DNA from 4 places in the Streptomyces sp. NPDC008086 genome. Region 4 is predicted to be linked to each of the others. Evidence: riboswitches for the same ligand, from Rfam matches in the RefSeq annotation. Region 4 holds a riboswitch; each other region holds the start of a gene.
What was found. A riboswitch is a leader RNA that binds a small molecule or an ion and turns the genes downstream of it on or off. The one in region 4 is predicted to bind cobalamin.
Positions count from the first base shown of each region.

Region 1: another riboswitch for cobalamin. It lies ahead of ACFZBP_RS29665 (cobalamin biosynthesis protein); the one in region 4 lies ahead of cobN (cobaltochelatase subunit CobN).
Region 2: another riboswitch for cobalamin. It lies ahead of metE (5-methyltetrahydropteroyltriglutamate--homocysteine S-methyltransferase); the one in region 4 lies ahead of cobN (cobaltochelatase subunit CobN).
Region 3: another riboswitch for cobalamin. It lies ahead of ACFZBP_RS02540 (energy-coupling factor ABC transporter permease); the one in region 4 lies ahead of cobN (cobaltochelatase subunit CobN).

Region 1 covers NZ_JBIBIA010000008.1:490,944-498,004, forward strand. The annotation lists gene ACFZBP_RS29660 (cobyric acid synthase) at 1-887, opposite strand, end outside; gene ACFZBP_RS29665 (cobalamin biosynthesis protein) at 884-1,825, opposite strand; cobalamin riboswitch at 1,926-2,068, opposite strand; gene ACFZBP_RS29670 (hypothetical protein) at 2,178-2,399, opposite strand; gene ACFZBP_RS29675 (anion permease) at 2,443-3,681, opposite strand; gene ACFZBP_RS29680 (GH25 family lysozyme) at 3,859-4,608, opposite strand; gene ACFZBP_RS29685 (class II aldolase/adducin family protein) at 4,816-5,526, shown strand; gene ACFZBP_RS29690 (alpha/beta hydrolase) at 5,816-6,943, shown strand.
Region 2 covers NZ_JBIBIA010000001.1:669,696-676,756, forward strand. The annotation lists gene aceB (malate synthase A) at 1-104, shown strand, start outside; gene ACFZBP_RS02990 (3-hydroxybutyryl-CoA dehydrogenase) at 101-970, shown strand; cobalamin riboswitch at 1,205-1,363, shown strand; gene metE (5-methyltetrahydropteroyltriglutamate--homocysteine S-methyltransferase) at 1,551-3,869, shown strand; gene ACFZBP_RS03000 (ABC transporter substrate-binding protein) at 4,287-5,216, shown strand; gene ACFZBP_RS03005 (MATE family efflux transporter) at 5,223-6,503, opposite strand; gene ACFZBP_RS03010 (LLM class F420-dependent oxidoreductase) at 6,578-7,061, opposite strand, start outside.
Region 3 covers NZ_JBIBIA010000001.1:563,871-570,931, forward strand. The annotation lists gene ACFZBP_RS02525 (transglutaminaseTgpA domain-containing protein) at 1-354, shown strand, start outside; gene ACFZBP_RS02530 (LysR substrate-binding domain-containing protein) at 361-1,272, opposite strand; gene ACFZBP_RS02535 (Rid family hydrolase) at 1,345-1,734, shown strand; cobalamin riboswitch at 1,763-1,971, shown strand; gene ACFZBP_RS02540 (energy-coupling factor ABC transporter permease) at 2,001-2,714, shown strand; gene ACFZBP_RS02545 (energy-coupling factor ABC transporter substrate-binding protein) at 2,711-3,085, shown strand; gene cbiQ (cobalt ECF transporter T component CbiQ) at 3,092-3,841, shown strand; gene ACFZBP_RS02555 (ATP-binding cassette domain-containing protein) at 3,838-4,692, shown strand; gene ACFZBP_RS02560 (amino acid permease) at 4,806-6,302, shown strand; gene ACFZBP_RS02565 (FAD-binding dehydrogenase) at 6,409-7,061, opposite strand, start outside.
Region 4 covers NZ_JBIBIA010000003.1:301,298-308,358, forward strand. The annotation lists gene cobN (cobaltochelatase subunit CobN) at 1-2,472, opposite strand, end outside; cobalamin riboswitch at 2,503-2,648, opposite strand; gene cobG (precorrin-3B synthase) at 2,731-3,996, shown strand; gene ACFZBP_RS11605 (precorrin-8X methylmutase) at 3,986-4,630, shown strand; gene ACFZBP_RS11610 (precorrin-2 C(20)-methyltransferase) at 4,627-6,114, shown strand; gene ACFZBP_RS11615 (HoxN/HupN/NixA family nickel/cobalt transporter) at 6,126-7,061, opposite strand, start outside.

The DNA of each region.
Region 1 (7,061 bases), on a different contig from region 4:
TCCGGCCGGTCCACGAACCGCACGACGACACCCGGCTCGGCGGCGAGGGCGTCCACGTCGGTGAAGTTGGACATCAGCGGCACGGCGCAGACGGCGACCCGCAGCACGTCCTCGCCGACGGGCGGCGCGACGACCGACTCCCGGACCGTCCCGCGCAGCGAGACCCGCAGCCCGTCCTCCTCGTCGATGCCGAGGCCGTGCCGGAAGGGCAGGACGCCGTACGTGTGCCGGCCGGTGAGGCCGCGCAGCATGTCGAGCCCGGGTTCGAGCAGCGAGACGTCGCCCCGGAACTTGTTGACCAGGAACCCGGCGATCAGCGCCTGGTCCTCGGGGGAGAGCAGCGCCACCGTCCCGAAGAAGGAGGCGAAGACGCCCCCGCGGTCGATGTCGCCCACGACCAGCACGGGCAGCCGGGCGCTGCGGGCGACGCCCATGTTGACGATGTCGGTCCGCCGCAGATTGATCTCCGCCGGAGACCCCGCGCCCTCGCAGATCACCGCGTCATACGTGTCCCGCAGTTCGGCGAGGCAGTCGAGCACGGTCCCGAGCAGCGCCTGCTGCCGCCCGCCGTGGTACCCGCGCGCGCTCATCTCGCCCACCGGCTTGCCCAGCAGCACGACCTGGCTGCTCCGCTCGCCGCCGGGCTTGAGCAGCACGGGGTTCATCTGCGCGGTCGGCTCCACGCGGCACGCCTGCGCCTGCATGGCCTGCGCCCGCCCGATCTCGGCGCCCTCGCGCGTCACGAACGAGTTGAGGGACATGTTCTGCGCCTTGAACGGCGCGACCTTGACCCCCTGCCGCACCAGCCACCTGCAGATCCCCGCGGTGACGACGCTCTTGCCGGCGTCCGAGGTGGTGCCGGCGACGAGAAGTCCCCCGCCCGTCATGACGTACGTCCCTTCGCGATACGGCGCGCGGCGGCACAGACGCCGAGCGCCAGCCAGCCGACGCGCTTCGACAGCCGTACGGCCCGCTCGATGTCCTGGACGGCGACGGCGCGCCCCGCCCCGTTGAGCACCGGCCGGTGCTCGACCCGCCCGCCGTACGACAGCGTCCCGCCGAGGCGCACCCCGAGCGCCCCCGCGAACGAGGCCTCGACGGGCCCGGCGTTGGGGCTCGGGTGCTTGGCGGCATCGGCGCGCCAGGCACGCACCGCCCCGCGCGGATCGCCCCCGGCGACGGCGGCGAGTACGGCCGTCAGCCGCGCCCCCGGCCATCCGGCCACGTCGTCGAGCCGGGCCGAAGCCCAGCCGTACCGGCGGTACTTGGGCGACCTGTGGCCCACCATGGCGTCGAGCGTGTTCACGGCCCGGAACCCGAGCAGCCCCGGCACCCCGCCGACGGCCCCCCACACCAGCGCCCCCACCACCGCGTCGGAGGTGTTCTCGGCGACGGACTCCACGACGGCCCGCGCGATCCCGTCCGCGTCGAGCGCCTGCGGGTCCCGTCCACACAGATGCGGCAGCCGCGCCCGCGCGCCCTCGACGTCCCCGGCCTCCAGGGCCCGCCCGATCGTGCGGGCCTCCCGGGCGAGCGAAGTCCCGCCGACGACCGCCCAGGTGGCGGCGCCGGTCAGCGCGACGGAAGCGGTGGGGGAGCTACGGACGACACGGGCGGCGACGGCACCGAGCGCCACGGCGCCACCGGCGCACACGGCGCTGTGCACCGCACCCCGCGCGCGGTCGTCGCGCCACAACACTCTCTCCACGGCGCCCGCGGCACGTCCGAACGCGGCGACCGGATGCCCCCGGCGAGGGTCGCCGAGCAGCAGGTCACCGAGAAGTCCGGCGGCGGCGCCGTACGCGAAGACGCGATCGGCTCGCATCAGGGTCAGCCGACCGTGGGGTCAGACGACGGTCTGAAACTGCGTGTCGATCGGCAGGCGAGCATCGCGTTCTGTCCTCACTCAGGGTGTCCACGCCCTGGTTCGACGAGTCCGGCGGTGAGAGTTCCTGGCTCCCGGGGCTTTCTACCCCGGTGACAGTGGCGGGACCGCGCCGGATTCACACCGGCTTCCTCTCCTGCCGCCGTAGCTGGCCCCGGAAGTCCACCACGGGGTTGGAAGGGCCGTCAACTTGCCGTTGACCTGCGACGGGAGAGTGTGCGAAGGCCCACACACGCCTGAGGTGCGGGACGGTGATCCGTCCCGCACCTCGGGTGTTCGCGTCTGTCGTGGGTCAGGCCACGATCAGGTAGATCCCGTATCCCACGGCCGCCGCGCATGCCGCGAAGCACGCGTAGGCGCCCGTGACCGCGAGCGCGGCCGAGTCGCCCTGGGCCACCGCTCGTTCGCGGCGGGACAGACCCGAGATGCCGAGGGTGAACAGGCCCACGAGGGCCACGGTGACCACGAGGCTGACGCCGAAGACGGAGCCGAGAGCCGCCCAGTCGATCTTCATGCTTCTTCTTCCTTGAGTACCGGGAGGAGTAACCGGGTGGGGGTCAGACCGCGGCCTGCGAGGGCGACGGCGTCGGCTCGGAGGCCGGGGCCGGGATGGTGGCCGACAGGTCCTCGGCCGTCGTGCCCGCCGGGGGCGGGGTCACGGCGGCCATGGCCGTGGTCACCACGCCGGGCGGCTCCTCGGTCTCGTTGACGTTGGTGTGGTCGATGACCTCGCGGCGGGAGATCTTCCAGATCGCGGCGCTGGAGCCGATCAGGAAGACCGCGACGAGGGCCGTGCCCCAGGCGCCGAAGCCCGTCACGTACTCGGCGAGCGCGCCGACCAGGGCGGCGGCCGGCAGGGTCAGGCCCCAGGCGACGAACATCCGGGTGGCCGTCGACCAGCGGACCACGCCGCCCTTGCGGCCGAGGCCCGCGCCCATCACCGAACCGGAGACGGAGTGCGTGGTGGACAGGGAGAAGCCGAGGTGGGAGGAGGCCAGGATGACGGTGGCCGCGCTGGTCTGGGCGGCGAAGCCCTGCTGCGGCTGGAGGTCGGTCAGGCCCTTGCCCATGGTGCGGATGATGCGCCAGCCGCCCAGGTAGGTGCCGAGCGCGATGGCCAGACCCGCCGAGAGGATGACCCACATGGGCGGGTCGGAGTCGGGGGCGAGGGTGCCGCCGGCGACCAGGGCGAGGGTGATGATGCCCATCGTCTTCTGCGCGTCGTTGGTGCCGTGCGCGAGGGAGACCAGACCGGCGGAGGCGATCTGGCCGGCGCGGTATCCCTTCTTGCTGGCCTCGCCGTCGGCCTTCTTGCCGAGCGTGTAGGTCAGGCGGGTGGCGAGCAGCGCCGCGATGCCCGCGACCAGCGGGGCGGCGATGGCCGGGATCAGCACCTTGGTGACGAGCACGTCGCCGTGGACGGCGCCCATGCCGGCCGAGGCGATGGTGGCGCCGATCAGGCCGCCCATCAGGGCGTGCGAGGAACTGGAGGGCAGGCCCACCAGCCAGGTGAGCAGATTCCAGAGGATCGCGCCGACCAACGCCGCGAAGATGACCTCGGGACGGATGCCGCTCTCGTCGACGAGACCCTTGGAGATCGTGTTGGCGACCTCCACGGAGAGGAAGGCGCCTACAAGGTTCAGCACGGCGGACATGGCCACCGCGACCTTGGGCTTGAGCGCGCCGGTCGAGATGGTGGTGGCCATCGCGTTGGCGGTGTCGTGGAAACCGTTCGTGAAATCGAACGCGAGTGCGGTTACCACCACAATCGCGAGGATCAGCGAGAAGTTTTCCATTTACCCAGGCAATCGTTCGAGGTCATTGGCTGGACGAACGTAGGTAACCTGAGTGAACGGAAGATGAACTGAGGCGGGCCGCACGGTGTCCGTAAGAGGGGGTTGTTCGTCCGGAAGGGGAGGCCTCCCCTCCGCCCCCCTCCGGCGGTCACCGCACGGCCCGGGCGCCCCAAGGGTTCAGTAGCCCCGGGCGAACTTCCTGAGCTGGGCCATCGACCCGTTGAAGAGATTCTGGTCACCCGGCAGGCTGCCGCTGCCGTTGTCGTGCTGCCAGATGGTCCAGAACCGCCAACCGGCCGGCAGGCTCCCCGCCGTCGCGGAGTCGTAGCGGGCTATCCACAGTGCGTGGTTCGAGGCGAAGGCGCGGCTGGCGCCGGTGCAGGTGTTCCACCAGTGGGTGGTGGTGTAGATCACCGGACGCCGTCCGGTCAGTCGTTTCACCTCGTCGCTGAAGGACCGGATCCAGCCGACCATCGTCGCCTTGCCCAGCCCGTAGCACTTGTGCTTGCTGTACGGGTTGTACTCGATGTCGAGTGCGGGCGGCAGGGTCCAGCCGTCCGACCGCCAGCCGCCGCCGTTGCGCACGAAGTGTGCCGCCTGCGCCCTGCCCGACGACTTGTCCGGCAGCGCGAAGTGGTATGCGCCGCGGATCAGGCCCGCGTTGCGGGAGCCGTTGTACTGCTGGTTGAAGTACGGGTTGCGGTAGGTGTGGGACTCGGTCGCCTTGACGTAGGCGAACTGGGCGCCCTTCCCCTTCGCGCTCTGCCAGTTGACGTTCTTCTGGTGGGACGAGACGTCATGCCCCCTGGGCTTGCCGGCCGCCGCGGCCGGCATCTCGACCAGAGTGGTTCCGCCCAGGGTGAGCGCCACCACGGAGGCCGCCATCAGGCGGGAGCGATGACGGGACGGTTTGCGATCACGGGCCATATTTCCCCCCGGAATGGCTGCGTGCACGACAAATCCCCCAGAGATTACGGGAAGATCGTTGAATCCCGATCGATCTCAGGCCAAGCGGGAGGCGAGGCTGTTATGACCCGCTATGCCCCCTTCCGGACGTCGACCTTCCGCCCTAAAGTGCCCCGCCCCGACGGCGACTTGAGGTCAGGCCGCCGCCCGGCCTGGCAGGATCGCCACATGGCTGAGGAGCAGAGGGAGCAGCGGGGCGCACGGGAAGCGGGGGAGTCGTGGGGCAGAAGTGCCCGCCCCGAGGAGGTCGAGGCCTGGGAGGCCCTCGTGGCGACGGCTCGCCGGACCGTCTCCGACGGCCTGGTCGTCGGCACCTCCGGGAACGTCTCCGTGCGCGTCGGCGACACCGTGCTGGTCACACCGTCGGGAGTGCCCTACGACCGGCTGACCCCGGACGACGTGACCGGCGTCGACCTGACCGGCGAACGGGTCCTCGGCACCCTCCTGCCGACCAGCGAGCTGCCCATGCACCTCGCCGTCTACCGCGCCACCGACGCCGGCGCCGTCGTCCACACCCACGCGGTCCACGCCACCGCCGTCTCCACCCTCGTCCCCGAGCTCCCTCTGATCCACTACATGGCCGGCGCCCTCGGCGGCCCCGTCCGGGTTGCCCCGTATGCGACGTACGGCACGCCGGAGTTGGCCGAGAACATGCTCCGTGCCCTCACCGACCGCACCGCCTGCCTCCTCCAGAACCACGGCACGCTCACCTACGGCACCACCCTCGACCAGGCCTACGACCGCACGGCCCAACTCGAGTGGATGTCCCACCTCTGGCTCACGGCCTCCTCGGTACCCGGCCTGTCCCCGGCCCTGCTGTCGAAGGGGCAGGTGGCGGAGGCGGGGGAGCGGTTGCGGGGGTACGGGCAGCACGGCTAGGGCCTGGGTTCTGCAGCCCGTCCGACGTTTGAGGACGAGCCGCACCACCCAGCCCGTCCGGTGTTTGAGGACGAGTCGCACCACCCAGCCCGTCCGGTGTTTGAGGACGAGCCGCACCACCCAGCCCGTCCGGCGTTTGAGGACGAGGCCCGAAGGGCCGATGAGGGGGTCTGGGGGCCGCGGCCCCCAGGGATGGGACGGGTAGGGGCGGCGGGGGCGAGGAAAAGGCCGGTCACCCCAAGCCGCCCTCCCACTGGCCCCACCCCCCGTCCGCCAGGACACTGGACAGGTGCGCACAGTCAAAGCGACGGCCGCCGCCGTCACCGTGGCTCTCGCCGCCGGCGCCGCAACCGTCGCCGTCGGCCGATTCGCCAGCGGCGCCGCACTGACGGCCCCCGCCGGCCGCCCCCTGCCCACCGAACCCCGCCTCACCGTGCACGCCACGGCCGCAGGCCAGATCGCCCTCACCCGCGACCTCGCCTCCCTCCGCCCGGGCACCTACGGCCTCTCCGGCGACGCCTCCCACGCGGTCATCGGCCCCGTCCTCGCCACGGCGAAGCACTCCGCCGACACCGTCGTACGCCGTCTGGAACGCGTCACCCACGGCACCCTCGAACCCGGCGACAGCGTCTGGCTCACGCCGAACATCCACGTCGGCAACCCGAGCGCCGCCCTCGGCCTCGACCACGCCGACATCGACATCCCGGGCGAACTCGGCTCCCTGCCCGCCTGGTTCGTCCCCGGCGCCCGGGACACCTGGGTCATCGCGGTGCACGGCCTCGGCACCACCCGCGAACAGGCCATGAACCTCATGGAGTTCCTCGGCGCCCTCCACTTCCCGGTCCTCGCCCTCGCCTACCGCGGCGACCTCGGCGCACCCCGCCCCCCGGACGGCCTCGGCCACCTCGGCGAGACCGAGTGGCGCGACCTGGACGCGGCGATGCGCTACGCAGTGCGGTACGGCGCCCGGCAACTCGTCCTGCTCGGCTGGTCCACCGGCGCCACCATGGCGCTGCGCGCCGCCGCGCACTCGGGCCTGCGGGACCGGGTCTCGGGCCTGGTCCTGGACTCCCCGGTCCTCAGCTGGGAGACCACCCTGCGCGCCCTCGCCAGGGCCCGCCACACCCCGGGCGCGCTGCTGCCACTCGCGGTCCGCGCCGCACAGGGCCGCACCGGTCTGAGCGCCGACCACTTCACCGGCGACGGCACCCCCGAGCCGCTCACCGTGCCGACCCTGATCTTCCACGGCCCCGAGGACCGGGTGGCCCCCTGGAGCCTCTCCCGCCGCCTCGCCGACGCCCACCCCAACCTGGTGGCCCTCCGCACGGTCGAGGGCGCCCCGCACGCCGCCATGTGGAACGCCGACCCCGAGTCCTACGAGGAGTCCCTGCGCCGCTTCATGACACCGCTCATGTGACGCCGCCGGACCTGCCCCGGCCTGCTGCCGCCGACGTGCCCACAGCACCGGTGCCTCGGATTCCGTTTAACCCCGTACCACTGGCCTGTTCTGCGTCCCCCGCCGCGCGCCGGACCCC
Region 2 (7,061 bases), on a different contig from region 4:
GCGCCCTCTTCGAACGGACCGCTCTCGTCGGCGAGTTGCCGCTGTTCTTCACCCCGGACGCCTACACCCGGCACCTCGTGCGAGGGACGGAGGCCCGGGCATGAGCGCGGCGATCGGACGCGTCGGCGTCGTCGGCGGCGGGCAGATGGGCGCGGGCATCGCCGAGGTGTGCGCACGGGCGGGGCTCGACACCGTGGTCTGCGAGGCGGACGCCATCGCCGCCCGCGCCGCCCGCGACCGGATCGCGGGCTCCCTGGACCGTGCCGTGCTACGGGGCAAGCTGACGCGGGAAGCCGCCGGCGACGCCCTCGCCCGGCTCGTCTTCACCAGCAGCCTGGACGACCTCGCCGACCGGCAGCTCGTCGTCGAGGCGGTCATCGAGAACGCCGACGCCAAGACCGAGATCTTCGCCGCGCTCGACAAGATCGTCGAGGATCCGGAGGCGGTGCTAGCCACCAACACCTCCTCCCTGCCGGTCATGCGGCTCGGCATGGCCACCAGCCGCGCCGACCACGTGATCGGGCTGCACTTCTTCAACCCTGTGCCCGTACTGCCCCTGGTAGAGGTCGTGACCTCGCTGCACACGTCGGCCGCGACGACGACCGCGGTGGAGGACTTCGCGACCCGGACCCTCGGCAAGACGGTGATCCGTTCCCAGGACCGGGCGGGCTTCGTCGTCAACGCGCTCCTCATCCCGTATCTCCTGTCGGCGATCCGGATGGCCGAGTCCGGCTTCGCCACCGCCACCGACATCGACGCCGGCATGGAGCTCGGCTGCGCCCATCCCATGGGCCCACTGAAGCTGGCGGACCTGATCGGCCTGGACACCGTCGCCTCCATCGCCGAGTCGCTCTACGACGAGTTCAAGGAACCCCTCTACGCCCCTCCCCCGCTCCTCCAGCGCATGGTCGAGGCGGGACTGCTGGGCCGCAAGACCGGCCGGGGCTTCCACACCTACGACCAGGGCTGAGGGCCTGGTACGACGCGGGCTGAGGGGCCCGCACCGCCGCAGGGGTGAGGGTCCCGCGCGGCGCGACTGGGAAGGGCGGGAAGCGCGAGTGCGGCGCTTCCCGCCTTCGGCGCTCCTCCTCCACCGTGCTCTGTGTCACCTTCCAGATCCTGGACCGCCCCCTTGCCCGACGGGCGACACCCCGTAGGGTGGCCGGAGCAGCTGGTTCGCCCCGCCCGCCAGGCGGGGTGTCGCAAGAGGGAACCCGGTGGGAATCCGGGACTGCCCCGCAGCGGTGAGCGGGAACGACCGCCGTCATACGCACTGGGTCCGACGTACCGGGCCTGGGAAGCGACGGCCAGTAGGTGTCCTCCTCGGTGAACGACGAGGGCGTGCCCACGAGTCCGAAGACCTGCCACCTGCCCGTGCGCGGACCGTTCCGCGCGCGGAGATCTCGGTGACCTCGAGGGCGGGTCGGCGTACATACCAGGCGGACGACCGCGCTGTGCCGCGCGAGGTCGGTTCCGTCCGGTTCGTCACCCCTTCGCGTTCTCGTCCCGTCTCCGGGATCTCAGGGAATCGTCTCGCGAAGGAGATCTCCGTGACCAGCAAGTCCGCAGCCGCGGCAGCACGGGCCACCGTGTACGGCTACCCCCGCCAGGGCCCGAACCGGGAACTGAAGAAGGCGATCGAGGGCTACTGGAAGGACCGCGTCACCGCCGACGCCCTCCACTCCACCGCCGCCGATCTGCGCGCCGCCAACTGGCGGCTGCTCGCCGACGCCGGCGTCCACGAGGTGCCGACCGGTGACTTCTCGTACTACGACCACGTCCTCGACACCACCGTCATGGTCGGCGCGATCCCCGAGCGCCACCGCGCCGCTGTCGAAGCCGACGCCCTTGACGGCTACTTCGCCATGGCCCGTGGCACCCAGGATGTCGCGCCGCTGGAAATGACCAAGTGGTTCGACACCAACTACCACTACCTCGTACCCGAGTTGGGCCCGGACACGGTGTTCACGGCCGACTCGACGAAGCAGGTCGCCGAGCTGAGGGAGGCCCTGGCGCTGGGCCTGACCGCCCGCCCGGTCCTGGTCGGCCCCGTCACCTACCTGCTCCTCGCCAAGCCCGCGCCGGGCGCTTCCGCGGACTTCGAACCGCTGACCCTGCTCGACCGCCTGCTGCCGGTGTACGCCGAGGTGCTCGCCGACCTTCGCGCGGCCGGCGCCGAGTGGGTGCAGCTGGACGAGCCCGCCTTCGTACAGGACCGCACCCCGGCCGAGCTGAACGCCCTCGAGCGCGCCTACCGCGACCTCGGGGCACTGCCCGACCGGCCGAAGCTGCTGGTCGCGTCGTACTTCGACCGGCTCGGCGAGGCGCTTCCCGTCCTGGCGAAGGCCCCCGTCGAGGGACTCGCCCTGGACTTCACCGAGGCGGCCGCGGCCAACCTCGACGCGCTCGCCGCCGTCGGCGGGCTGCCGGGCAAGCGCCTGGTCGCCGGTGTCGTCAACGGCCGCAACATCTGGATCAACGACCTGTCGAAGTCCCTCTCCACCCTCGGCACCCTGTTGGGCCTCGCCGACCGGGTCGACGTCGCCGCCTCCTGCTCCCTCCTCCACGTGCCCCTCGACACGGGCCTGGAACGGGACATCGAACCGCAGATTCTGCGCTGGCTCGCCTTCGCCCGGCAGAAGACCGCCGAGATCGTCACCCTCGCGCGCGGCCTCGCCCAGGGCACCGACACCATCAGCGCCGAACTCGCCGCCAACCGCGCCGACCTGGCCTCCCGCGCGAGCTCGCCGATCACCCGCGACCCAGCCGTACGCAACCGTGCCGAGGCCGTCACGGACGCCGACGCCCGCCGCTCCCAGCCGTACGCCGAACGCGCCACGGCGCAGCGCGCCCACCTCGGGCTGCCGCTGCTGCCGACCACGACCATCGGCTCGTTCCCGCAGACCGGCGAACTGCGCGTCGCGCGGGCGGACCTGCGCGCAGGCCGGATCGACACCGCCGGCTACGAGGAACGCATCAAGACCGAGATCCAGGAAGTCATCTCCTTCCAGGAGAAGACCGGCATCGACGTCCTGGTACACGGCGAGCCCGAACGCAACGACATGGTCCAGTACTTCGCCGAACAGCTGACGGGGTACCTGGCCACGCAGCACGGCTGGGTCCAGTCGTACGGCACCCGCTACGTCCGCCCGCCGATCCTGGCCGGGGACATTTCCCGCCCCGAGCCGATGACGGTGCGCTGGACGTCGTACGCCCAGTCCCTCACCGACAAGCCGGTCAAGGGCATGCTCACCGGGCCGGTCACCATGCTCGCCTGGTCCTTCGTCCGGGACGACCAGCCCCTCGGCGAGACCGCCCGTCAGGTCGCCCTCGCCCTCCGCGACGAGGTGAACGACCTGGAAACTGCGGGCACCTCGGTGATCCAGGTCGACGAGCCCGCACTGCGCGAGACGCTGCCGCTGCGCGCTGCGGATCACGCCCGCTACCTGGCATGGGCGACGGAAGCCTTCCGGCTCACCACCGCCGGCGTCCGTCCGGACACCCAGATCCACACCCACATGTGCTACGCCGAGTTCGGCGACATCGTCCAGGCCATCGACGACCTCGACGCCGACGTCATCAGTCTGGAGGCAGCCCGCTCGCACATGCAGGTGGCCCGGGAGCTGGCCGCACACGGCTATCCGCGCGAGGCCGGGCCGGGTGTCTACGACATCCACTCCCCGCGCGTCCCCAGCGCCGAGGAAGCCGCCGGGCTGCTCCGCACGGGCCTGAAGGCGATCCCGGCCGAGCGGCTGTGGGTCAACCCCGACTGCGGCCTGAAGACCCGCGGCTGGCCCGAGACCCGCGCCTCGCTGGAAAACCTCGTCACCGCCGCCCGCACGGTCCGAGGCGAGCTGCCCGCCTCCTGACCGTAGGTCTTAGTGGGCCGGGACGCCACGAGCGTCCCGGCCCCGGACGCGCGGCGCCGCCACGACCAAGGCATGAAGAGGGCCCAACGCCCTGGGTCATGTTCCAGTGATGCTTCCCTCTCAACGACGCACCCTGCGAACCGGCGCCAGAAATCCCCGTCCTCTCGAATTCCAGGTCCCGGGCCAACGCCTCCCGCGGCTCCTCATCACCGTCGGGCTTGCCCGCCAGGCAGACAGCGGATCTCCCACGGGCCGGGGAGGCATTCAGCTACGTCGTCATGTGTTCGTCCTCACGTGTCATCCGCGGTTCTGAGCGGTTCAGAAGTCAGGTCCCGGTGGCGGCGCGGCAGGTCCTCGATCGCGCCGCGCAGACAGTCGACAGTGCAGCCGATGACGTCGGGCGCCTAGGGTCGCGGTATGCGCATCGTCTCCCTGCTGCCCGCCGCGACCGACATCGTGGCCGAGCTCGGCCTCGTCGATCGGCTTGTGGGCCGGACCCACGAGTGCGACTGGCCACCCGCGGCGGTGACCGGCGTACCGGTCGTGACAGGTGCCGAGTTCACCCCGGACGACCTCACCAGCCGCGAGATCTCCGACGCCGTGGGCGGCTCGGCGCACTCCGGCTCGTCCCTCTACATCCTCGACACCGAGGCCCTGGCCGCGCTCCGTCCGGACGTCGTCCTCACCCAGGACCTGTGCGACGTGTGCGCCGTGTCGTACGAGAAGGTGAGCCGGGCCGTACGTGTCCTGGACGCCGACACCCGCGTCCTCAGCCTGGAGCCGCGCACCCTCGACGACGTACTGGACTGTCTGGTCACGGTCGGCGACCTGCTAGGTGTGCGGGAACGGGCCGAGCGGCGTCGGGCGGAGCTGTGGGCTCGACTCGACCAGGTGCGCGGTGCCGTGGCGGGGCGGGACCGGCCGCGCGTCGTCGCCATCGAGTGGCTCGACCCGCTGTGGCCCGCCGGACACTGGGTGCCGGAGCAGATCACCAGCGCCGGGGGCGAACCGCTGCTCGCCACACCCGGCGAACACACCAAGCCGATGACCTGGGAGGCCGTACGCGCGGCCCGACCGGACGTCGTCCTGGTGCTGCCCTGCGGCTTCGCTCCCGAACGGACGCTGAGAGAAAGGGAGTTGCTGACCGCACTGCCCGGCTGGGCGGACCTGCCCGCCGTCCGTGCCGGCCGGGTGTGGGTGCTCGACGGCCCGGCGTACTTCAACCGCCCCGGCCCGCGCGTGGTCCGTGGCGCGGAGGTTGTGGCGCATGTCCTGCACGGTGTGCGGTCCGGGGAGGCGGTTACGGCGGCGGAGGCACGCCCGTTCGAGGACGGCACCGGCCGCTGAAGCGGATCACGACCGGCGCCGGAAGCGGCGCCTGTACCGCAGATGGATCAACACGGCGTACAGCGCGGCGAACGCCGTCCAGGCCATGTACAGGCCGGGGAGTCCGAGGCCCAGGTGGACGCCGAGGAGCCAGCCGAGGGGGATGAGGGTCGTGTAGTCGGCGGTGACGGACGCGGTCATGACCGACCGGCTGTCGCCCGCTGCCCGCAGCAGCGAACCCTGGGACATCGCGAGCACCATCGGCGCCATGCTCAGCAGGGCCAGGGGCGTGGCCTCCCAGGCCAGTTCGGCCACCGCCTTGTCCTCGGTGACCAGGGAGATCAGCGGCGGGCCGAGGGCGAGGGCCACCGCCGACGGCAAGGCGAGCATGAGCAGCAGCAGCCGCGTGCCCGCGCGGTGCCAGGCATCGGCGCGGCCGGTGTCGCCCCGGCCGAGGTCCTGCCCTGCCAGGACCATCACGGCGGAGGCTCCGGAGGCGAGGACGGTGAAGACCACGAGGAGCAGGTTGTCCACGATGCGGTAGGCCGCCAGTTCGTGTGTGCCCATCCGTGCGGCGAAGCCCGCCAGCAGGGCCTCGTTGATGTAGCCGATGCCCATCGTGCTCATCTCCGGCCAGCCGATGCGCCACAGGCCGCGTGTGATGTCCCGGCTGCTGTCGGCGGCGTCGCCGGTCGCCCGGGGCAGGCGGGTGCGGCAGTACAGCAGCAGGTAGCCACTTCCGGCGGCGGTCGCGACCAGGGTGGCGATCGCGGCGCCGGTGACGCCGAGGCCGGCCCGGAAGATGAACAGCAGGCCGAGCGGCAGGTTGACCGCGTTGACCAGCAGCGCGGTGTACATGGAGACCCGGGTGGCGCCGATCCCGGCGCAGGCGCCCAGCAAGGTGAAGGAGACCGCGGCGACGGGCACGGCCCACGCGAGGACGCGCAGATAAGCGGTGCCGGGGCCCACCAGGTCCTCCGGGGCCCCGAGCAGGGTGAGCATGGGCGTGGCCAGCGTGTACAGCAGCGCCCCGACGACGCAACCGGCGGCGAGCGCGGTGACCAGGCCGACCCGCACGACCCGGGCGACCTCGTCGGGGCGTCCCGCGCCGTGCCGCTGGGCGACCTGCACCTGAACGGCGGTCGCCCAGCCCCGTACGACGATGAGCGCGACCAGGTACACCGGCGCGGCGAGCGCGAACGCGCTCAGGGCGTCGGTGGACAGACGGGCCAGCATGACCGTGTCGACGATGTTCAGGACGATCTGCGTGAGCCCGGCGACCAGCAGCGGGTACGCCAGCCTCCACACGCCCCGGACGGCCGGCGGGGCCTGCTCTCCACCAGCAGGGCCCTTCGGCGATGCCTCGGTCGCAAAACCGTCGGTCACAGCGCGGCCTGGGCGGCTTCCAGCAGCTCGATGTCCCGGTCGAGCAGGATCAGGGTGTCCACGCGTGAGTCCTTCCAGGCGATGATCCGGTCGATGATGGCGGGGAGGGGGCCGACGAGGGCGACCTGGTCGATCAGCGTGTCGGGGACCGCCGCGATCGCCTCGCCCTTGCGGCCGTCGGCGAGCAGCGTCCGCAGGTCGCGGGCCGGACCCTCGTACCCCATCTGGCAGGCCACGTCGAAGTACGTGTTGCGTACGCCGGGACCGACCGCGCCGATCAGGTGGGCGAACAGCGGCCGCAGTTCGTCGCGACCCTCCTCCACCGTGTCGGCGCGGGCCACGTACGGGATCGGGCAGATCCGGATGTCGTCGCGGGCGCGGCCGGCCCGCGCGAGACCTTCGTCCAGGGGACCGGTCAGGGCCTTCTCGTGCTCGGGCGCGTACATGCCCGAGAGCCAGCCGTCGGCGATCTCGCCGGTC
Region 3 (7,061 bases), on a different contig from region 4:
GGGCCGGACGCGCGGCACCGGGTCCTCGGGGCCTGGCGGCAGATCGAGGACCGCCTCACGGAGATCGGCCTTCCCGCCACGGGAGCGCACACCGCGCAGGAGATCGCCGCGTTCGGCGCGCGGCACGTGGGCGGCACCGTGGGGCGGCGCCTGCCGGACCTGGCGACCCTGGTCAACGAGGTCGAGTACGCGGGCCGCAGACCCGACAGCGCGGCCGCCGACGCCGCGTGGTCGGACTGCGACGCGCTCGAAAGGACCGTCCGGGCCCGCGTCCCGCACCGCACCCGTCTGTTCCGGCTCCTGCGCTCCGCCGCCCCTCGCCGACCGCGCGGGGGCCGGCCTCGCGCGCGGTGACGGGCATCACTGGAGCCGGTCCGGCCGATCCTGGCTGACCGCTGCCAGCAGGTGTGCGACCAGCGGGTTCGGGTCGCCCGCGCGCCAGGCGACGGCCACGCGCGTGCGGGCGTCGCCGGGCTCGATCCTGCGGAAGGCGACGCCTTTGAGGCGGATACGGCGGATGCTCGCCGGTGCCAGGGAGACGCCGAGGCCGGTCTGCACCAGGGCGCACACGGTCTGCCACTCCACGGCGTGCTGGACGGTCCGAGGCGTGAAGCCGGCTTCGGCGCACAGGCCGGTGATCCGGTCGTACAGCTGCGGGCCGACCGCGCGCGGCAGCAGCACGAAGGGCGAGTCCGCCAACTGCGCGAGCTGTACGGTCCGTTGCGCGGCCAGCGGATGGGCGGACGGCAGGACGGCCACGAACGGCTCGCTGAGCACGGTTGTGAAGCCGAGCTCCGGCTGGTCGGCGGGAGGTTCGCGCAGGAGGCCGACATCGATGGCCCTGTCGTGCAGGGCGGCGATCTGCGGCGCGGTGGTCATCTCGTGGATGTCCAGACGTACGCCGGGGAACCGGTCCCGGAAGGTGCGCAGCAGGCCGGGCAGCACGGTGAGGGCGAGGGAGGCGGCGAAGCCGAGGCGCAGGGTGCCGGCCCGGCCGCTGCCGACGGCGCGGGCCGCGGCCAGGCCGTCCGTGACGTCGGTGAGGGCGCGCCGGGCGGCGGGGAGCAGTTCACGGCCGGCCGGGGTGAGCGTGACGCCTCCTGGCGCGCGGTGGAACAGGGCGTGGCCGACCTTGTCCTCCAGGCGTCTGATCTGCTGGCTCAGCGGTGGCTGGGCGATACCGAGACGGGCGGCGGCGTGGCCGAAGTGGAGTTCCTCGGCGAGCACGACGAACGCGTGCAGTTGGGGCAGGGGCAGTTCCGGTCGGTTCATACGCCCAGGGATATCAGGTCATGCCCTCTGCAGTATTAGACGTATCTGCGCTGGTCACCTAGCGTGCGGCGCATGACAGAGCGACGTGCGATCCTCAGCGGCTCGACCTTCGAGGAGCAGATCGGCTATGCCCGTGCCGTGGTCGACGGTGACTGGGTGCATGTGTCCGGGACGACCGGGTTCGACTACGGCACGATGACGATCTCCGACGACGTGGTGGAACAGGCGGAGCAGTGCCTGCGCAATATCGGGGCCGCGCTGGCCGAGGCGGGATGCGCTTTCTCGGATGTGGTGCGAGTGCGGTATCTGCTCCCCGACCGTGCGGACTTCGAGCCCTGCTGGCCGGTTCTGCGCCGCTGCTTCGGTGAGGTCCGGCCGGCCGCCACCATGCTCAGGTGCGGTCTCGCCGACCCTCGTATGAAGATCGAGATCGAGGTGTACGCGCGTCGGCCCCTCCCGTAGCGCCCCTTTCACGCCCCCTGGGCGCGCTTGTCAGCCACCCGGTCCGGGCACTACTGTCACCACGCCTTGGTGAACGGGAAACCCGGTGTGATGCCGGTGCGGCCCTCGCCACTGTGAATCGGGAAGTCCGGCTCCGGCCCTCACGGGCAGCCACTGGGTCCTTCGGGACCCGGGAAGGCGGAGCACGGGCGGTGGTACCCGTAAGCCAGGAGACCGACCAGGGCGCGTCAACCATCCACGAGGTGCTGGAGAGGGTCTGCTGAGCCATGCACATAGCCGAGGGTTTCCTGCCTCCGGCGCACGCGGTCGCCTGGGGCGTCGCGTCCGCGCCCTTCGTCGTCCACGGCGTCCGTTCACTCACCCGTGAGGTCAAGGAGCACCCGGAGAGCACGCTGCTCCTCGGCGCCTCCGGAGCCTTCACGTTCGTCCTGTCCGCGCTGAAGCTGCCCTCGGTGACGGGCAGTTGCTCGCATCCCACGGGCACCGGTCTGGGCGCCATCCTGTTCCGGCCGCCGATCATGGCGGTGCTGGGCACCATCACCCTGCTCTTCCAGGCGCTGCTGCTCGCGCACGGCGGTCTGACGACGCTCGGCGCCAACGTCTTCTCGATGGCGATCGTCGGCCCCTGGGCCGGATACGCGATCTACAAGCTGCTGCGGCGCTACGACGTGCCGCTCATGGTCGCCGTGTTCTTCGGCGCCTTCCTCGCCGACCTGTCCACCTACTGCGTGACCAGTGTCCAGCTGGCCCTCGCCTTCCCCGACCCGAGCAGCGGATTCCTGGGCGCGCTCGGCAAGTTCGGCTCCATCTTCGCCGTCACCCAGATCCCCCTCGCGGTGAGCGAGGGACTGCTCACGGTGCTCGTGATGCGGCTGCTGGTGCAGTCCAGCAAGGGCGAACTGACCCGGCTGGGCGTGCTCCTGGCCAGGAAGCAGTCCCGGACCGAGAGCGGGACCGAGACCGAGGCGGTGGCCCGATGAGCAGGAACACGAAGATCAACATTCTGCTGCTGGTCGTCGTGGCCGCCCTCGCCGTGCTGCCGCTGGCCCTCGGCCTCGGCGACCACAAGGAGGAGCCGTTCGCGGGTGCCGACGCCGAGGCGGAGACCGCGATCACCGAGATCGAGCCGGACTACGAGCCGTGGTTCTCGCCGCTGTACGAGCCGCCGTCCGGTGAGATCGAGTCGGCGCTCTTCGCCCTCCAGGCCGCCCTCGGCGCCGGGGTCCTCGCCTACTACTTCGGTCTGCGCCGGGGTCGGCGGCAGGGCGAGGAGCGGGCGCTGGAGCGGGTCGGCGGCGCGGAGAGCGCGGCCGGCGCGACCGCCGAGGAGTCCACGGCCGAGAGGTCCTGACCTCTCGTGCTGCCGATCGACGCGGCGGCGCACAGCAGTCGCTGGCGCCGCCGTCACCCCGTGGACAAGGCCGTGCTCGGGCTCGGCCTCACCGTGCTCGCCATCTCGCTGCCGCCCTGGCCGGGCGCCGCGCTGGTCCTGGTCACCGCGCTCGCCGTACTGCTGGGTCCGGCGGGCGTGCCCGCGCGACGGCTGTGGCGGGCCTACCGTGTGCCGCTCGGCTTCTGTGTGACCGGCGCGCTCACCCTGCTCGTCCAGGTCGGCGGGCCGGACGGCTTCGTGTCCCTCGCCGCGGAGGGCCCGCTGCGCGCCGGGGAGTTGCTGCTGCGCACCTCGGCGGCCTCGTTGGGCGTGCTGCTGTTCGCCTTCACCACGCCGATGTCCGATCTGCTGCCCCGCCTGGTACGGGCCGGGGTGCCCGCGCCCGTCGTGGACGTCGCCCTGGTGACGTACCGGATGAGCTTCCTGCTCCTGGACTCCGTGCGCCGTATCCGTCAGGCCCAGGCCGCTCGGCTCGGGCACACCAGCAGGGCCGCGGAGTGGCGGTCCCTGGCCGGGCTCGGGGCCACCGCCTTCGTGCGGGCCTTCGACCGGGCCACCCGGCTCCAGGCCGGGCTCGCCGGGCGCGGCTACGACGGCACCCTGCGCGTCCTGGTGCCCGAGGCCCGGGTCTCCGTCCGCTTCACGGCCGCCAGTTGCGTGCTCCTCGCCGCGCTGGCCGCCCTCACCCTCGTACTGGAAAGGGCCCTGCCATGAGCGAGCCCACCGCCCTGGTAGCCCTGCGGGGCGCGTCCTACGCCTACGAGGACGGGCCCGTCGTCCTCAGCGGCCTCGACTTCGACGTCCACGAGGGGCGCGCGCTCGCGCTGCTCGGCCGCAACGGCAGCGGCAAGACCACGCTGATGCGGCTGCTCAGCGGTGGACTGCGCCCACACGACGGCCGGTTGACCGTGGCGGGTGCGCCGGTCACGTACGACCGCAAGGGCCTGACCGGGCTGCGGACGACCGTGCAGCTGGTGGTGCAGGACCCCGACGACCAGCTGTTCGCCGCCTCCGTCGCGCAGGACGTCTCCTTCGGCCCGCTGAACCTGGGCCTGCCCGACGCCGAGGTACGCGCGCGGGTCGACGAGGCGCTCACCGCCCTGGACATCACCGCGCTGGCCGACCGGCCCACGCATCTGCTGTCGTACGGGCAGCGCAAGCGCACCGCCATCGCGGGCGCCGTCGCGATGCGGCCCCGTGTGCTGATCCTCGACGAACCGACCGCCGGGCTCGACCCCGATGGCCAGGAGCGTCTCCTCGCCACCTTGGACGGGCTTCGCGCGGGCGGCACCACGGTGGTGATGGCCACGCACGACGTCGACCTGGCCCTGCGCTGGGCGGACGACGCGGCGCTGCTGACCCCGTCCGGTGTCCGCACCGGACCGGCGCCCACCATGCTGGCCCGCGCCGATCTCCTCCAGCAGGCCGGGCTGCGGCTGCCCTGGGGTGTCGCGGCGGCCCAGTTCCTGCGCGCGCAGGGTCTGCTGGACGACTCCTCGCCCGGTCCGCGCGACGCGGAGGCGCTGGCGGCCCTGGCGGCGGCACCGAGCCCGGCCGAAGGCTGACCTGTCCGGGCGTTGGGCACACGGGTGATACACCCCGCGAGCGCACACCAAAGGCGGGGCGGGCTCCACGGTTGCCTGTTTCATGGGGTCACGTACGACCGAAGTGAGGCAGCATGGCCGAGGCCACCGAGGACACCCGCCCGCCCGAAGGGCTGAAGGCCGACGCGATCGGGTTCGTCGACGCCCTCGTCATCGGGCTCAACTCCACCTCGCCGGCGTACTCGCTGGCCGCGGCGATCGGTCCGGTGGTGGCGCTCGTCGGTGTGTACGCCCCGGGCGTCATGCTCGCCTCGTTCGTCCCGATGCTGCTGATCGCGTCGGCGTTCTACTACCTCAACCGGGTCGACCAGGACTGCGGGACGACGTTCTCCTGGGTCACCCGGGCGATGGGCCCGTGGGCCGGCTGGCTCGGCGGCTGGGCCATCACCATGACCGGGGTCCTGGTGGTCGGCTCGCTCGCGGACGTCGCGGTGACGTTCGCGCTGCTCGCGTTCGGTCTCGACAGCTGGGTCGACAACGAGCTGGTGCGCGAGACGCTGACGGTGCTGCTCATCCTGGTGATGACGGCCGTGTGCGTCATCGGCACCGAGGTGTCGGCCAAGGTGCAGAACATCCTGATCCTCGCGCAGGTCGCCTGTCTGCTCGCGTTCGCCGTGGTGGCGATCTACCGGGTCTACGCCGACACCGGTTCGCTCGACTCCGTCGATCCGGCGTTCGGCTGGCTGGATCCGTTCGGGGCGGGCGGCGCCGAACTGACGGCGGGTCTGCTGCTGGGCGTGTTCATCTACTGGGGCTGGGAGTCGGCGGTGAACCTCACCGAGGAGGTCGAGAACTCCGCCACCGCTCCCGGTAGGGCTGCCGTGTGGTCGACGATCATCCTGCTGGTGACGTACGTGTCGGTCGCCTACGCGGTCGTGGCCTACGCGGGACCGGCGTACCTGGCGGAGAACGCCGAGGAGGAGGAGTTCATCTTCGCGCTGCTCGCCGACGAGGCCATGGGTGCCTGGGACTGGGTCGTCCTGCTGGCGGTCTCGACCTCCGGCCTCGCCTCGACCCAGACGACGATCATCCCCGCCTCGCGCACCGCGCTGTCCATGGCCCGCCGGCACGCGCTGCCGGCGCACTTCGCGCACATCCACGCCCGGTTCCGCACACCCGACGTGAGCACCTGGTGGGTCGCGGCCATCGCCATCGCCTGGTACGTCGTGGTCCGCCAGATCAGCGAGAACGCCCTGTTCGACTCGCTGACCGCGCTGTCGCTGCTGATCGCGTTCTACTACGCGCTCACGGGCGTGGCCTGCGCGGTGTACTACCGCCGTCATCTCACCGAGAGCGTGCGCAACTTCCTGCTCATCGGTCTCGGCCCGCTGGTCGGCGCCGGGCTGCTGGTCTGGCTGCTGGTCGAGTCGATCGGCGACATGTCGGACCCCGCGAACTCCTACAGCGGCGTCTCCTGGTTCGGACTCGGCCCGCCGCTGGTCATCGGCATCGGCATCACCCTCGCGGGCGTGGTCCTCATGGTCGTGTGGCGCCTGCGGGCACCGGCCTTCTGGGCGGAGCGCCCGGAGGTGGCCGACCCCGCCCTCGTGCCCGGCCACGAGGAGCCCTGAGATGACGGCCGTTCTCGGCCGGCACCCGTGGGCGCCACCCCACACGCCGCTGCGTCTGGCGGGCACGCCCGTGCTGTGCGTACCGACCGAACCGTGAGGCCCGCTCTCAGGTCGCGGTGGCCGCGGCCGCGGCCCGTCCCGCCGTACGGCCCGAGAAGAGGCAGCCGCCGAGGAAGGTGCCCTCCAGCGAGCGGTAGCCGTGCACGCCGCCTCCGCCGAATCCGGCGACCTCTCCGGCGGCGTACAGCCCGGAGATCGGGGTGCCGGTGGCGTCCAGGACGCGGCCGGAGAGGTCGGTCTGGAGGCCGCCGAGGGTCTTGCGGGTGAGGATGTTCAGACGTACGGCGATCAGGGGCCCGGCGCCCGAGTCCAGGATCTTGTGGATGGCGGCCGTACGGCTGAGGGTGTCCCCCGGGTAGGCGAGCGCGTTGCGGATGCCCATGACCTGGGCGTCCTTGGTGTAGGGGTTGTCGATCTCGCGGTCGCGGGCCTCGATCTGCCGTTGCAGGGCGGCGAGTTCGATCAGGTGGTCACCGGTGAGCCTGTTCATGCCGGCGACGAGTTCGGGCAGGGTCTTGGCGACGACGAAGTCCTCGCCCTTCTCCTTGAACCGCTCGATCGGCTCCGGGGTCTGCCAGATGCGGGACAGCAGCTTCCAGATGTTCTTCTCGGTGAGGTCCGGGTTCTGCTCGGATCCGGAGAGCGCGAACTCCTTGGCGATGATCTTCTGGGTGGTGACGAACCAGGAGTACTCGTGCC
Region 4 (7,061 bases):
GAGGGCCTGGCCGGTCTCCCAGGCGAGGCGGGACGGGACGGCCTTGGGGTCGACGGAGTAGAAGTTGCGGCCCGTCGGCAGGACGTTGACCAGACCGCGCAGAGGTGAGCCGGACGGGCCGGCGGGGACGAAGCCGCCATTGAGGGCGTGCAGGGCGTGGTCGAGTTCGGCGGTGGTGGCGGCGAGGCGCGGGACGACCTCGCGGGCGGCGAACTCCAGGATGGCGGCGACCTGTTCGCCGTGCTCGGTGGGGACGGCGGCCGGGTCCCAGCCCGCGTCGTCCATCGCCTGGACCAGGGCGCGGGCCTTGTCCTCCGCCTCGTCGGCCGTGGTACGGGTCGCGGCGGACTCGTCCAGACCGAGGGCCTCGCGCAGGCCGGGCAGAGCGGTGGTGCCGCCCCAGATCTGGCGGGCGCGCAGGATGGCGAGGACGAGGTTGACTCGGTCGGCGCCCTGCGGCGGAGCGCCGAGGACGTGCAGGCCGTCGCGGATCTGGGCGTCCTTGACCTCGCACAGCCAGCCGTCGACGTGCAGCAGGAAGTCGTCGAAGCCGTCGTCGTCGGGGCGGTCGGCCATGCCGAGGTCGTGGTCGAGCTTGGCGGCCTGGATGAGGGTCCAGATCTGGGCGCGGATGGCGGGGAGCTTGGCCGGGTCCATGGAGGAGATCTGGGCGTACTCGTCGAGGAGTTGCTCCAGGCGCGCGATGTCGCCGTAGGAGTCGGCGCGGGCCATGGGCGGGACGAGGTGGTCGATGAGGGTGGCGTGGACGCGGCGCTTGGCCTGGGTGCCCTCGCCGGGGTCGTTGACCAGGAACGGGTAGATCAGCGGCAGGTCGCCGAGGGCCGCGTCGGGGCCGCAGGCGGCGGACAGGCCGGCGTTCTTGCCGGGCAGCCACTCCAGGTTGCCGTGCTTGCCGAGGTGAATCATCGCGTCGGCGCCGAAACCGCCGTCCTCGGCGCGGGCCGCGATCCAGCGGTAGGCGGCGAGGTAGTGGTGCGAGGGGGGCAGGTCCGGGTCGTGGTAGATCGCGATCGGGTTCTCGCCGAAGCCGCGCGGGGGCTGGATGAGGATCAGCAGGTTGCCGAAGCGCAGGGCCGCGAGGACGATGTCGCCCTCCTCGTTGCGGCTGCGGTCGACGAACATCTCGCCGGGCGCCGGACCCCAGTGCTGCTCGACGGCCGTCCGCAGCTCTTCCGGCAGCGTGGCGAACCAGCGCCGGTAGTCGGCCGCCGGGATCCGCACCGGGTTGCGGGCCAACTGCTCCTCGGTGAGCCAGTTCTGGTCGTGGCCGCCGGCCTCGATGAGCGCGCGGATCAGCTCGTCGCCGTCGCCGGAGACCAGCCCGGGGATGTCGGTGTCGCCGAAGTCGTAGCCCTCGGCCTTGAGCCGCCTGAGCAGCGCGACGGCGCTGGCGGGGGTGTCGAGGCCGACCGCGTTGCCGATCCGGGAGTGCTTGGTCGGGTAGGCGGACAGGACGAGGGCGAGGCGCTTGTCGGCGGCCGGGATGTGCCGAAGCCGGGCGTGGCGTACGGCGATTCCGGCGACGCGCGCCGCGCGCTCGGGGTCGGCGACGTAGGCGGGCAGGCCGTCGGCGTCGATCTCCTTGAAGGAGAACGGCACGGTGATGAGCCGGCCGTCGAACTCGGGTACGGCGATCTGGCTGGCGGCGTCGAGCGGGGAGACGCCCTCGTCGTTCTCCTCCCACGCGGACCGGGGTCCGGTCAGGCACAGGGCCTGGAGGATCGGCACGTCGAGGGAGGTCAGGGCGCCCGCGTCCCAGGACTCGTCGTCGCCGCCGGCGGACGCCTCGGCGGGCTTGGTGCCGCCCGCGGCGAGCACGGTGGTGACGATGGCGTCGGCGGCGCGCAGTTCGTCGATGAGTTCGGGCTCCGGGGCCCGCAGGGAAGCGACGTACAGCGGCAGCGGCCGGCCGCCCGCGTCCTCGATCGCGTCGCACAGGGCGCCCACGAACGCCGTGTTGCCGCTCATGTGGTGGGCGCGGTAGTAGAGCACGGCGATCGTCGGGCCGTCGGCCCGGGACTCGCGCTCCAGCGGGCCCCAGCTGGGGGCGGCCGCCGGTGCCTCGAAGCCGTGCCCGGTGAGCAGGACCGTGTCCGACAGGAAGCGGGCGAGCTGCTCCAGGTTGGCCGGACCACCGTGGGCGAGGTAGGCGTGGGCCTCGGCGGCGATGCCGACCGGCACCGTGGAGGCGGCCATCAGCTGGGCGTCCGGGGCCTGTTCGCCGGTCAGGACGACGACCGGGCGGCCGTCGGCGAGGAGCAGGTCGAGGCCTTCCTGCCAGGCGCGCAGACCGCCGAGGAGGCGTACGACGACGAGGGCGACGCCGTCGAGGAGCGCGGGCAGGTCGTCGAGCGGGAGCCGAGCGGGGTTGGCGAAGCGGTAGGGCACGGGGCCGTTCGCCGCGCGGGCGCTGAGCAGGTCGGTGTCGGACGTCGACAGCAGAAGGATCATGCGGCGTCGGCCTTCCTCGGGGTGTCCGCGCCCCGGGTGGTGTCTGACGGCGGGAGTTCCTGACTCACCCGACCCTGGCGGGGTGGGCTCACAGTGGCGGGACCGCGCCGGATTCGCACCGGCTTCCTCCCCTGTCGCCGTCGTGGCGGTGGCGGACCGGATGATCCACCGAGAAGCATAGTAAGGGCCACGGGACCAGCCGTCGGCATGCGGAGGCGGCGGCATACGGTCACCGGGACGGTCGGTATGCTCGCCGCCATGTCCACGCCCTCCATCCGACCGTCGTCCCAGGCCACAGGGGTCACACGGGACCGCGACGACGCATGCCCGGGCGCACTGAGGCTGCACACGGCGGACGACGGCGCACTCGCCCGGATCCGGATTCCCGGGGGTGTGCTCCAGGTCGGTCAGGCGGTGGAACTCGGCCGGGCCGCGTTCGAACTCGGCGACGGGGACCTGCATCTGACGTCCCGGGGCAACGTCCAGCTGCGCGGTCTGCCGACGGGCTGCGGCGGGGAGTTGGCGAGCCGGCTGGAGGCGGCCGGGCTGCTGCCGTCGTGGCGGCACGAACGGGTACGCAATGTGGTGGCCTCGCCGCTGTCCGGGCTGGACGGGCGCGGCCACGCCGACGTACGGCCGTGGCTGCGGGCGTTGGACGAGCTGCTGTGCGCGAGCGAGGCGGCGGCCCGGCTGTCCGGGCGGTTCCTGTTCGCGCTCGACGACGGGCGCGGGGACGTCGCCGGGCTCGACCCGGACGTGACCCTGCGGGCCGCGCCGGACGGGGCCGTGTGGCTGCGGGTCGGGGTCGCGGATTCCGTGGCGGTCCTGACCGCCGATGACGCGCCTCGGGCGGCGCTGCTGGCCGCCGAGGTGTTCCTGGAGGCGAGTGCCGGCCAGGTCTGGCGGGTGGCCGAACTCCCGCTCCCCGTCGATGAGTTGGCGCACGAGGTCGTACGACGGCTGGGGGCCGGACATGCCTCGCCGGCCTGGCCGCCGGTGAGCGGGCCGTCCCCCTCCCCCGGTGTCGTCACCGGCCCCGACGGCACGACGAGCCTGTCCGTCCTCGCCCCGCTGGGCCGCCTCACCGCCGCCCAGTGGACCGCGCTGACGGCGACCGCGTCAGATGAGCTGCGGCTGACACCTTGGCGTGGAGTGATCCTTCCCACAGTGCGCTCCGACCGGCTTCCCGGCCTAGACTCCGTCGGTCTGATCACGGCCCCGGACTCTCCCTGGCTCGGTGTCGGTGCCTGCATCGGACGGCCCGGTTGCGCCAAGTCGCGGGCGGACATCCGTTCGGACGCGGCCGCGTCGCTCACCGCGGGCGGCGGGCTGCCGGCGTACTGGTCCGGCTGCGAGCGCCGTTGCGGTCGTCCGCGCGGCGATCACGTGGACGTCGTCGCGGCCCCGAACGGCGGCTACCTGATCTCCGTCGTGGAAGCCGGCCGGGTCCGCGCCACGACGACGACCGACCATCCATCGAGGCTCGCCGCCGACCTGGCGGCGGCCCGCACGCATGACCTGTAGGAGCACGGTGTTCGAGTACGAGAAGGACGGTGCGGCCATCTACCGCCAGTCCTTTGCCACCATCCGCGCGGAGGCGGACCTCGCGGGCCTGCCCGCCGACGTCAGTCAGGTCGCGGTCCGGATGATCCACGCCTGCGGGATGGTCGACCTCGTGCGCGACCTCGTGTACTCGCCGGGAGTGGTGGCGCGTGCCCGGGAGGCCCTGCGGGCCGGTGCGCCCATCTTCACCGATGTGCAGATGGTGGCCAGCGGGGTGACCCGCAAGCGGCTGCCCGCCGGCAACGACGTGCTGTGCACCCTGTCCGACCCGGCCGTGCCCGAGCTGGCCGCGAAGATGGGCACCACGCGCAGCGCGGCCGCCATGGAGCTGTGGCGGGACCGGCTGGAGGGTTCGGTGGTCGCCGTCGGGAACGCGCCGACCTCGCTGTTCCGGCTCCTGGAGATGATCGAGGAGGGCGCTCCCCGCCCGGCCGCCGTCATAGGTGTGCCGGTGGGGTTCGTGGGGGCCGCCGAGTCGAAGGAGGCGCTCGCGGAGCATCCGTCGGGACTTGAGCACCTGATCGTCCGTGGCCGACGCGGAGGCAGCGCCATCGCCGCCGCCGCGCTCAACGCGATCGCGAGTGAGGAAGAGTGAGCGGGAAACTGTACGGCGTCGGGCTGGGCCCCGGCGATCCGTCGTTGATGACCGTGCGCGCGGTGGAGGTCATCGCCGAGGCGGACGTGATCGCGTACCACAGTGCGCGGCACGGGCGGTCCATCGCCCGTTCGATCGCGGCGAAGCACATCAGGGAACGGCACATCGAGGAGCGGCTGGTCTACCCGGTCACCACCGAGACCACCGACCACCCCGGCGGCTACCAGGGCGCCATCGACGACTTCTACACCGAGGCCGCCGCCCGCCTCGCCGCGCACCTCGACGCCGGCCGGACGGTCGCCGTCCTCGCGGAGGGCGACCCGCTCTTCTACGGCTCCTACATGCACATGCACAAGCGGCTCGCGGACCGCTACGACACCGAGGTCGTCCCCGGGGTCACCTCCGTGTCGGCCGCCGCCGCCCGTCTGGGCACCCCGCTCGCCGAGGGCGAGGAGGTGCTGACGATCCTGCCGGGCACCCTGCCCGAGGAGGAGCTGACCGCCCGGCTCGCCGCCACGGACGCCGCGGTGGTGATGAAGCTGGGCCGCACCTTCACCAAGGTCCGCGGCGCGCTGGAGAGTGCGGGCCGGCTGGGCGAGGCGCGGTACGTCGAGCGGGCCACGATGAGCGGTGAGCGGCTGGCCGAACTGGCCGACGTGGACCCGGAGTCGGTGCCGTACTTCGCGGTCGCCGTGCTGCCGAGCCAGGTCGACGCCGAGCCCGCCGTACGGGAACTGGGCGAGGTCGTCGTGGTCGGGACCGGTCCGGCCGGTCCGCTGTGGCTGACGCCCGAGACCCGGGGTGCGCTCGCCGCCGCCGACGACCTGGTCGGCTACACCACCTACCTGGACCGGGTGCCGGTCCGTCCCGGCCAGCTCCGGCACGGCTCGGACAACCGGGTCGAGGCCGAGCGGGCCGAGTTCGCGCTGCAACTGGCCCGGCGGGGGCGGCGGGTGGCCGTCGTCTCCGGGGGTGACCCGGGGATCTTCGCGATGGCCACGGCCGTCCTGGAGGCCGCCTCGGCGGAGGAGTACGCGGACATCCCGGTGCGGGTGCTGCCGGGGGTGACCGCGGCCAACGCGGCCGCCGCGCGCGCGGGCGCCCCGCTCGGGCACGACTACGCCACCATCTCCCTCTCCGACCGGCTCAAGCCATGGGAGGTCATCGCCGAACGGCTGCGCGCGGCGGCCTCGGCGGATCTGGTGCTGGCCCTGTACAACCCGGGCTCGCGCAGCCGCACCTGGCAGGTGGCCAAGGCCCGCGAACTGCTCCTCGAACACCGGGCTCCAAAGACTCCGGTCGTGGTGGCGCGGGACGTCGGCGGGTCCGGGGAGCGGGTGCGGATCGTGCGGCTCGCCGACCTCGATCCGGCCGAGGTCGACATGCGCACGATCCTGCTGGTCGGTTCCTCGCAGACGCAGATCGTACGGCGCGGGGACGGCGAGGACGTCGTCTGGACGCCGCGCCGCTACCCGGACGCGTGACGCGGGGGCGCCTACTCGGCTCCCTGTTCGGCGGGGACCGGTCCCCGCCGGGCGGGGGTGGGTCCCTGTTCGGCGGGGGTGGGTTCCTGGGCCATCCCCGCCGTCCACTTCTCCTCGATCCGGCCGACCTTCCACACCAGCAGGGCGACGGCCCAGGTGGCGAAGAACAGGGCGACGACGACGTATCCGATGACGTTGAGGTCGAGTCCGGAGACCCGGTCCCAGAAGGCGCCGTGCAGGTGCGCCTTCTCGGCGACCAGGCCCAGCAGTTCTACGGTGCCGATGATGAGGGCGACGGCGACCGACAGGCCGGTGACGGTGAGGTTGTAGTAGACCTTGCGGACCGGCTTGGAGAAGGCCCAGCCGTAGGCGAAGTTCATGAACGAGCCGTCGATGGTGTCCAGCAGCGACATGCCGGCCGCGAACAGCACCGGCAGGCACAGGATCGCGTACCAGGGCAGACCCGAGGCGGCGCCCGAGCCGGCGAGGACCAGCAGGGCGATCTCGGTGGCCGTGTCGAAGCCGAGGCCGAACAGCATGCCCAGGGGGTACATCTGCCAGGGCTTGGTGATCGACTTCATGACACGGCCCAGGAGGCGGTTCATGAAGCCGCGTTTGTCGAGCTGTTCCTCCAGGGCGGCCTCGTCGAGGTGGCCGGAGCGCATCTGCCGGAACACCTTCCAGATTCCGGCCATGATCACCAGGTTGATGATCGCGATGAGGTAGAGGAAGGCCCCGGAGACGGTGGTGCCGATCCAGCCGGTGATGTCGTGCAGTCGCGAGTCGTCGTCCGTGACCGGACCGGCGAGCGCCTTCACGCCCAGGGAGAGCAGGAGGGCGAGGACGAAGACGATGCTCGAGTGGCCGAGGGAGAACCAGAAGCCGACGGACAGCGGCCGCTGTCCCTCGCTCATCAGCTTGCGGGTGGTGTTGTCGATGGCGGCGAT